DNA from 3 places in the Cytobacillus sp. FSL R5-0569 genome. Region 2 is predicted to be linked to each of the others. Evidence: riboswitches for the same ligand, from Rfam matches in the RefSeq annotation. Region 2 holds a riboswitch; each other region holds the start of a gene.

Region 1 (2,266 bases), 2.1 Mb from region 2:
AATTTTTCCATTTTGTCAGAGCAAAAGCGATTTCCGCCCCTAATCCTTGCACCATCCCTGAAAGAATTAAAGTGGGTCCAGATGTTGAGCCGACAAGTACTTCGGTAATAGCAGCAATGGTTTCTGCTGTAAAAGCAACGCCTGGCTTTCTGATAATGTAAGCAGCTATTATGGATACAATAAACCATATGCCATAAATCAATTCATAACCAATGGGTCCAAACCCAAACGGGGTAAGGATGGCAACAAGAACTTTACCGACCCCAAAAAACCCTAAATAAATAAAGCCAAATACGACACCCAGGACTGACATGAGAACAATATCTTTCAGACGCCATGATTTTATCATGAGACTTTCACTTCTTTAGCTTTTCCAGTAGGGCTGTTAGCTGATAATGTGAATGTCATTGTCACATGAGATACATCTTGCTTGGTCTGATCGAAAACGTTCTGTAACAAGTTAAAAATATCATTCACCTTGCCATCAAGCCTTGTGGCATAATGGCTATGGCTAACGTTTACTTCAGTCTCCTTGGACCAATCAATTTGCTCATAAATTTTTTCCATATAATCTTCCCTCCCTAAGGGATAGAGGGCAAATTTACAACCTGCAAGCTGGTCTATTTCTTTTGTATCATCCTTGTTCAAGGCAATGTCAGATTCGTCCATGTATACATCTGCTGCTGAATCTCCTGGACAACCAATCGAAAAGGTACCACTCATAGCGATGTGTTCTCCTGTTTTAGCTGCGTGTAAAAAGATTGCCCTCACTACATCAAAAACATGAATTTGCTTACCACGGATACAAGTAGATACATCATCAGTTTCTGACCACACCTTTGACATGTTCACTTCTTTAAGGGCAAATAAGATGATGTCCACATACCTCTCACTCATTGGAGAAAGCGTAAACTGACAACCTACGATACTACTTGTTCCACATAATTGATTCATACAAAAATCTCCTTTTAACATTTTTTGAACAAAAAAAACTGCACCCCGATGGAATGCAGTTTGGCTATGCAGAAAAAAAAGAGAATACACTGACCAACTGCACTTCCCCACGCTAGTATTATCTAGATCGGGTTATAAGGGTCAGGCAATTGCCTTCTCAGCCATTAAATATAGCTCCCCTAGCGCATTCGATATATTTTATTTGTTCGTCTATCCTATCATAAGCAAAAAATCATTATCTGTAAACCAATACTTGTCAATTGATAATGTAGTAGAGATAAATACAATTTACTAATTGATACGTAAATGATGCAAAAGAGTAAGGAATACAGTTTAAATCGCAATATAGTAGAGGTGAATAAAATATTGATGTGAAGAATGTTGATATATTCGCATACTATTTAGAATGAAGAATAACCCGATTACTAATTTCAGTAATAATGGTTGTCATTTCTTCCGGAGATTCTTTCATCCCATTCATTAACCATTTTTCAATTACATAAATACATCCACTAATTACAAAGTAAATCATATATTTTGATTTATCTATATTTATGACCTGCGGATCTTCCTTTAAACTATTAATAATGATTGATTGTGCAGTATCAATCACTCTCGTTTGAAAAGCTTTGTTACCATGGTCACTAAATAAAACAAGAAAATCAGCACTTCGTTTATAAACATAATCTAATAAATACTTCGTCATTGCAAAAGTTTCATTTGTCTCATTATGGTTGTACTGTTTTAAAGTGACTTGTAATTCTAACAAAATCTCATCTTCAATATGCTGGAGTAAATCAAATTGATCACGATAATGGCTATAAAAAGTAGAACGATTGATATCTGCTTTTTGACATAATTCTTTAATGGTAATGGATGAAATTATCTTTTCTCTTAATAATTCCATTAAACTTTCCTTTAACACCATACGAGTATATTGTTTCCGACGATCCAATTTTTTGTTCATCATGCCACCCTCACTTTTTTAGAGAAATCCAACAAAGTACGCTTAAATGTTGGATGTTAAACATTTTTTACACAACTGTTTGTTGTTTATCTAACACAGTGGTATGTATAATGTTACTGTAAAAGAATTTCAACATCAAGAAGTGGGGAAACCAATAATGATTGAGTTTATTATTCGTTATAAAAAATCTGTAACAATCATTTTCTTTTTGTTATCAGTGCTTTCTGCTATTGGATTTCTGTTTGTGAATGTTAATTATAATATGAAAGATTATATCCCAGCAGAAGCTGAATCTACCGTTGCTTTAGAAGTGATGGAAGATGAGTTTACTAGTGGCATTCCAAA
Region 2 (2,266 bases):
AGGTCTACCATTATATGTAGAGCCATCCTTCACCTTTAATAGATCATACGCGTACCTTTGATGTTCATATACGTAATGGTAATTAATAAATTCATTTGTGCCACCCCAGAAAACAAACCAATCATCCATCACCGGCATAATGTATTCATTCTTTGTATAAATCTTATCTGTTTCTGGAAAGACAAAGTAGGGTTTCAAATAGAAACTGACAATTGTATATTTATCATCGAATCCAACCACAACTGCTTTTGCTTTTGAGTTATCTACCCATACGAACTGACCAATGCCTAAGACATCCGTCCGTGACGTAAGATGATAACTACGCACACCTTCATTAAAAGCTGCGCTCATCTCAATAAATGCCGATAATGAAACCATTCCTTGAAACACTTTTGAAGTTGCTTCATAAATTGTTTTAAAATCTTCTCTTAACCAATGATCTATAAACCTATCAGGATCCATTGACCCTACCATACCCTCTACCTCCGTAAGTTTTATTAAGATGAAAAAATTAAACGATTCTCAAGAAATATTTTGCAATTAATAGTAAAGAAACCGCCAATAGTTACTTTAATTTCACTTGAATCTTCTAACTTACCTTTCAAATCCCCTCTTAATGCTAGACCTAAATTTTCATCCTGTAATTCACCATTTACATACAACTTTTCTCCGTTAATCCAATAATTTTCGATTAATATATGATTTCCATGATGGTTTACTTCAAAAACCTTCTTCATATCAATCACTCCTTGATTATTCTACGACTATCTAGGGAATAAGTTTCACAAATAATTTGTTTTTTTACTACCAAAAAAAGATTCTTGAATTCTGATGAAAGTCATAGTATATTCTAACCGAGGATAAATTTAATACTTCCACAAGGGGAGCCTAATATGGCTGAGAGTGAGCGAGTTCGTTCTGACCCTAAGAACCTGTTAGATAATGCTAGCGTAGGGATCGTGGTTTTGGATATGAGCAATACTAGGCATCCATCACCGCCTATGTATTGCTTTTTTTCATGACAAAAAAGTAATACAGGTTTACTCGTTCGCTTCTCTTTTCGGAGAAGGAGGAAAAACATGAAACAAAATAAAACACTTTTTATGGTGGAAATTGCTATATTTGCAGCTTTGGCATTATTACTTGATTTCTTATCAGGCTTACTGATGGGGAGATTTTGGCCACAAGGTGGGTCCATCTCACTTGCTATGGTACCGGTTTTCTTAATGGCCTTTCGTTGGGGTGTTAAAGGCGGCGTCTTAACGGGCTTACTATTAGGAGGACTTCAAATCTTAACAGGAGCTGTTCCTTTTCATTTCGCCTCTTGGATCATTGACTATTTCGTAGCCTTTGCTGTTGTCGGACTCGCAGGCATCTATATGAATAAAGTTGTGCAAAATTATCAAGACGGCCAATTTGCCAAAGCAAACATGTATGTTATTAGTGGCGTTTTCTTAGGAAGTTTCTTACGCTTCTTATGCCATTATTTATCAGGCATTATCCTATTTGGTGCCTATGCTCCGGCAGATCAACCTGTCGCACTTTACTCACTCGTATATAACGGAACATATATGCTACCTACCTTTATCGTATGTGCCTTAGTCGTTGTCATGCTTTACACAACAGCCAATAAGGTCCTTCTTAAAAAAGCATATTAATCATAATCATCTAAAGGCTCTGGGGGAACGCAGGGCCTTTTTTTCAAGTCAACGTTTTGGGGGATTTTCGCACGATGAATGAACTGTGGAATCAGGGTGACATGTACATCGGCGTGATATCCATAAGATAACCATGCAAAATGAAAGCGCCAAAAGCAGCTAGACAAACCAACATCTTCTCTTCTATTTTCTCCTTGAGACCGGCAGTTTTCTTTTTGGATTTCTGAGAGGGGGAGTAGACACATCTTTATCCTTACTTTTTTTAGCAGCACTTTTCTTCCGTCAATGTCAATCTAACGATGAACACTCTTGATTATTTATGAATTTGCAACAACTATTATCTACGGTAGTTTAAACCAACATCATCTGTTTTCTTTCTTGTGATTTTTGTACGTAAACACGATCGCGCAGTTCTCTGACTTTCCCTGCTCTCTTTTGCGCGTAAACACAATTTGCGCGCAGTTCTCTGACTTCCCCTTCTCTCTTTTGCGCATAAACACGATTTGCGCGCAGTTCCCTGACTTCCCCTGCTCTCTTTTGCGCGTATACACGATTTGCGCGCAGTTCTCTGACTTCCCCTTCTCTCTTTTGCGCATAAACACGATTTG
Region 3 (2,266 bases), 2.2 Mb from region 2:
GTGTTTTTTGTCTCTACTCTTCGACCATTAAACCAGTTGAAACTTTGTCCATCCCATAATAAGTCATTCGGTTCTCCTTCTAAATGTCCACCTTTTAATAAGACGGCTTTTGGCCCTAATTCATATAATTTTTTACAAGCTTGCTCCATATCATCAACCGTGCGAATTGTCATACCCGAAAGTACTTCAGCTTCAGGAATGTTTGGCGTAATTACAGTCGCAAGTGGTAACATTTTCGCTTTTAATGCTTCAATAGCTTGTTCCTTTAAAAGATGATGTCCACCTTTTGAAACCATAACAGGATCTAACACAATCACTTTTGGACTATAATGATTTAAACGGTCTGCGACGATTTTTACAGTCTCACTAGATGACAACATCCCGATTTTGACAGCATCAACTTGGATATCATCAAACACAGCTTCTATTTGGTCTTTTATAATATTGATTTCTATATCCTGTACCGAACGTACCTCTACTGTATTTTGAGCGGTAATCGCCGTAATGACGGACATGCCAAACACACCATTGGCGGAAAAAGTTTTAAGATCTGCTTGAATCCCAGCTCCTCCTCCTGAATCAGAACCTGCGATCGTTAATGCTGTTTTCATTGATGTAACCTCCAATAGCTTTATTCTTAATTAATACTCTTAATAAACCATATCCTAAAATTGCTCCAGTAAACGAGCTCACCATAAATGCTGGTAGGAATCCGAAAAGGGTTGCTTCTTGTCCTAAAAGTAATGTACTAATCGGATAAGTCGCTACTGCCCCTATCATTCCTGTTCCAACGACTTCACCTAGTGCTGAGAAGCCAATTTTTTTCGTTTTTTGATAAAGGAACCCTGCAAGTAATGCGCCAATCATACTCCCGGGGTAGGCAAAAACACTTCCAGTCCCCATCATATTTCTCAATGTAGATGAAAGAAACGCTTGACTAACGGCATACCATGGTCCAAGAAGTACAGCAGATAATACATTCGCCAAGTGCTGAATCGGAAAAATTTTCGCTATTCCAATCGGAATAAAAATGAGACTACTCGACACAGTAGTGATGGCTGCAATCGTTGCCGTCATCGTCATTTTTTGGATTTTATTCATAGACCTTTCCTCCTTTCGATAAAAATAAAAAAGCCGCTATTTTGAATAAGCGGCTTTGGTCATCATGATATGTATGACGTCACTCGCTTCCCTACGCTAGTATTAACTAGATCAGGTTCAAAGGGTTCATCTCAGCCAAGTATTTGGCACCCCTAGCATTTATTCATATATAAAAAAAATCCTCTACTTCCAAAAGGAAGCGAGGACGACTACATCGACACACTTCCCTCCACTGGTACAAACCAGATCAGGTTCAAAGGGTTTTGAACGGCATTCAATCTCAGCCTCTATGTGAAGGCACCCCCAGTGAAAACTTATAATATATGATGTCAATATAACATGAAATGATAGAAATGAAAATAAAAAACATTGGATAGAAACGATGTTGCGACATAAAACGTTATGATATGATATTTTATATAACATTCGGGAGGACAGTCTATGGAAGATAAGAGTATTGTACTTATTGGGTTTATGGGGGTCGGAAAGACATCCATAGGCACGGAATTAGCTAAGAAATTACAGTGGGGTTTAATCGACACGGATGAACGCATTGAACAACAGTTTGGGATGTCAACTTCAAAAATTTTCCTTGATCATGGTGAAGAAGTTTTTCGAAAAGCTGAAAGCGAATTGATTGAACAACTATCTGCCGAAGAAAAACAGATTCTTTCATTAGGCGGCGGCGCCTTTTTAAACAGTAAGAACCGCGAAATTTGTTTACAAAACAGTACCGTTGTCCTTATCGAGCTCTCATGGGAAAATTGGCTCGATCGATACCCATTGATTAAAGATACAAGACCGAAATTGAATGGTCTTTCTACTGACGAAATGTATCATCTCTACAAAGAAAGACAAGCTCATTATCAACCATATCATCTAAAAATCAATGTTGACGGGAAAACAGCTGAAGAAGCTGCTGAATTGATTGTTAGTGGGATAGGATAAAGCTTGTGATGATTATGGATATAGTTCATTAGAATATTTCTTTTACTATCTAAGTAATTCGCATTATCCTAAACGAATTTATGAAAGCCGGGCACTCCCTTGCTCGGCTTTCATTTGTGTTTGGTTCTAAATAAATTGCTGAATAACTCCCTTTTTGTGAGGCGGTTATCTCTGGTTTTCTTTCTGAGTGACTTGCTAAACCCTTTTGCGGGGCGCT

What was found. Region 2 has a riboswitch for thiamine pyrophosphate ahead of thiT (energy-coupled thiamine transporter ThiT). Riboswitches for the same ligand answer to the same signal wherever they lie in the genome.
Region 1: linked by a shared signal. The riboswitch ahead of MKX78_RS12295 (YkoF family thiamine/hydroxymethylpyrimidine-binding protein) and the one ahead of thiT (energy-coupled thiamine transporter ThiT) in region 2 are both predicted to bind thiamine pyrophosphate.
Region 3: linked by a shared signal. The riboswitch ahead of thiW (energy coupling factor transporter S component ThiW) and the one ahead of thiT (energy-coupled thiamine transporter ThiT) in region 2 are both predicted to bind thiamine pyrophosphate.

The regions. Positions count from the first base shown of each region.
Region 1 covers NZ_JBBOWW010000001.1:2,393,784-2,396,049, reverse strand. Annotated here, with positions in the region: gene MKX78_RS12300 (ECF transporter S component) at 1-349, opposite strand, end outside; gene MKX78_RS12295 (YkoF family thiamine/hydroxymethylpyrimidine-binding protein) at 346-954, opposite strand; TPP riboswitch at 1,042-1,145, opposite strand; gene MKX78_RS12290 (TetR/AcrR family transcriptional regulator) at 1,352-1,921, opposite strand; gene MKX78_RS12285 (efflux RND transporter permease subunit) at 2,079-2,266, shown strand, end outside.
Region 2 covers NZ_JBBOWW010000001.1:269,176-271,441, reverse strand. Annotated here, with positions in the region: gene MKX78_RS01490 (M23 family metallopeptidase) at 1-474, opposite strand, end outside; gene MKX78_RS01485 (hypothetical protein) at 498-737, opposite strand; TPP riboswitch at 871-975, shown strand; gene thiT (energy-coupled thiamine transporter ThiT) at 1,080-1,658, shown strand; gene MKX78_RS01475 (hypothetical protein) at 2,010-2,266, opposite strand, start outside.
Region 3 covers NZ_JBBOWW010000001.1:2,479,564-2,481,829, forward strand. Annotated here, with positions in the region: gene thiD (bifunctional hydroxymethylpyrimidine kinase/phosphomethylpyrimidine kinase) at 1-611, opposite strand, end outside; gene thiW (energy coupling factor transporter S component ThiW) at 580-1,101, opposite strand; TPP riboswitch at 1,173-1,265, opposite strand; TPP riboswitch at 1,309-1,416, opposite strand; gene MKX78_RS12725 (shikimate kinase) at 1,543-2,049, shown strand; gene MKX78_RS12730 (hypothetical protein) at 2,099-2,266, opposite strand, start outside.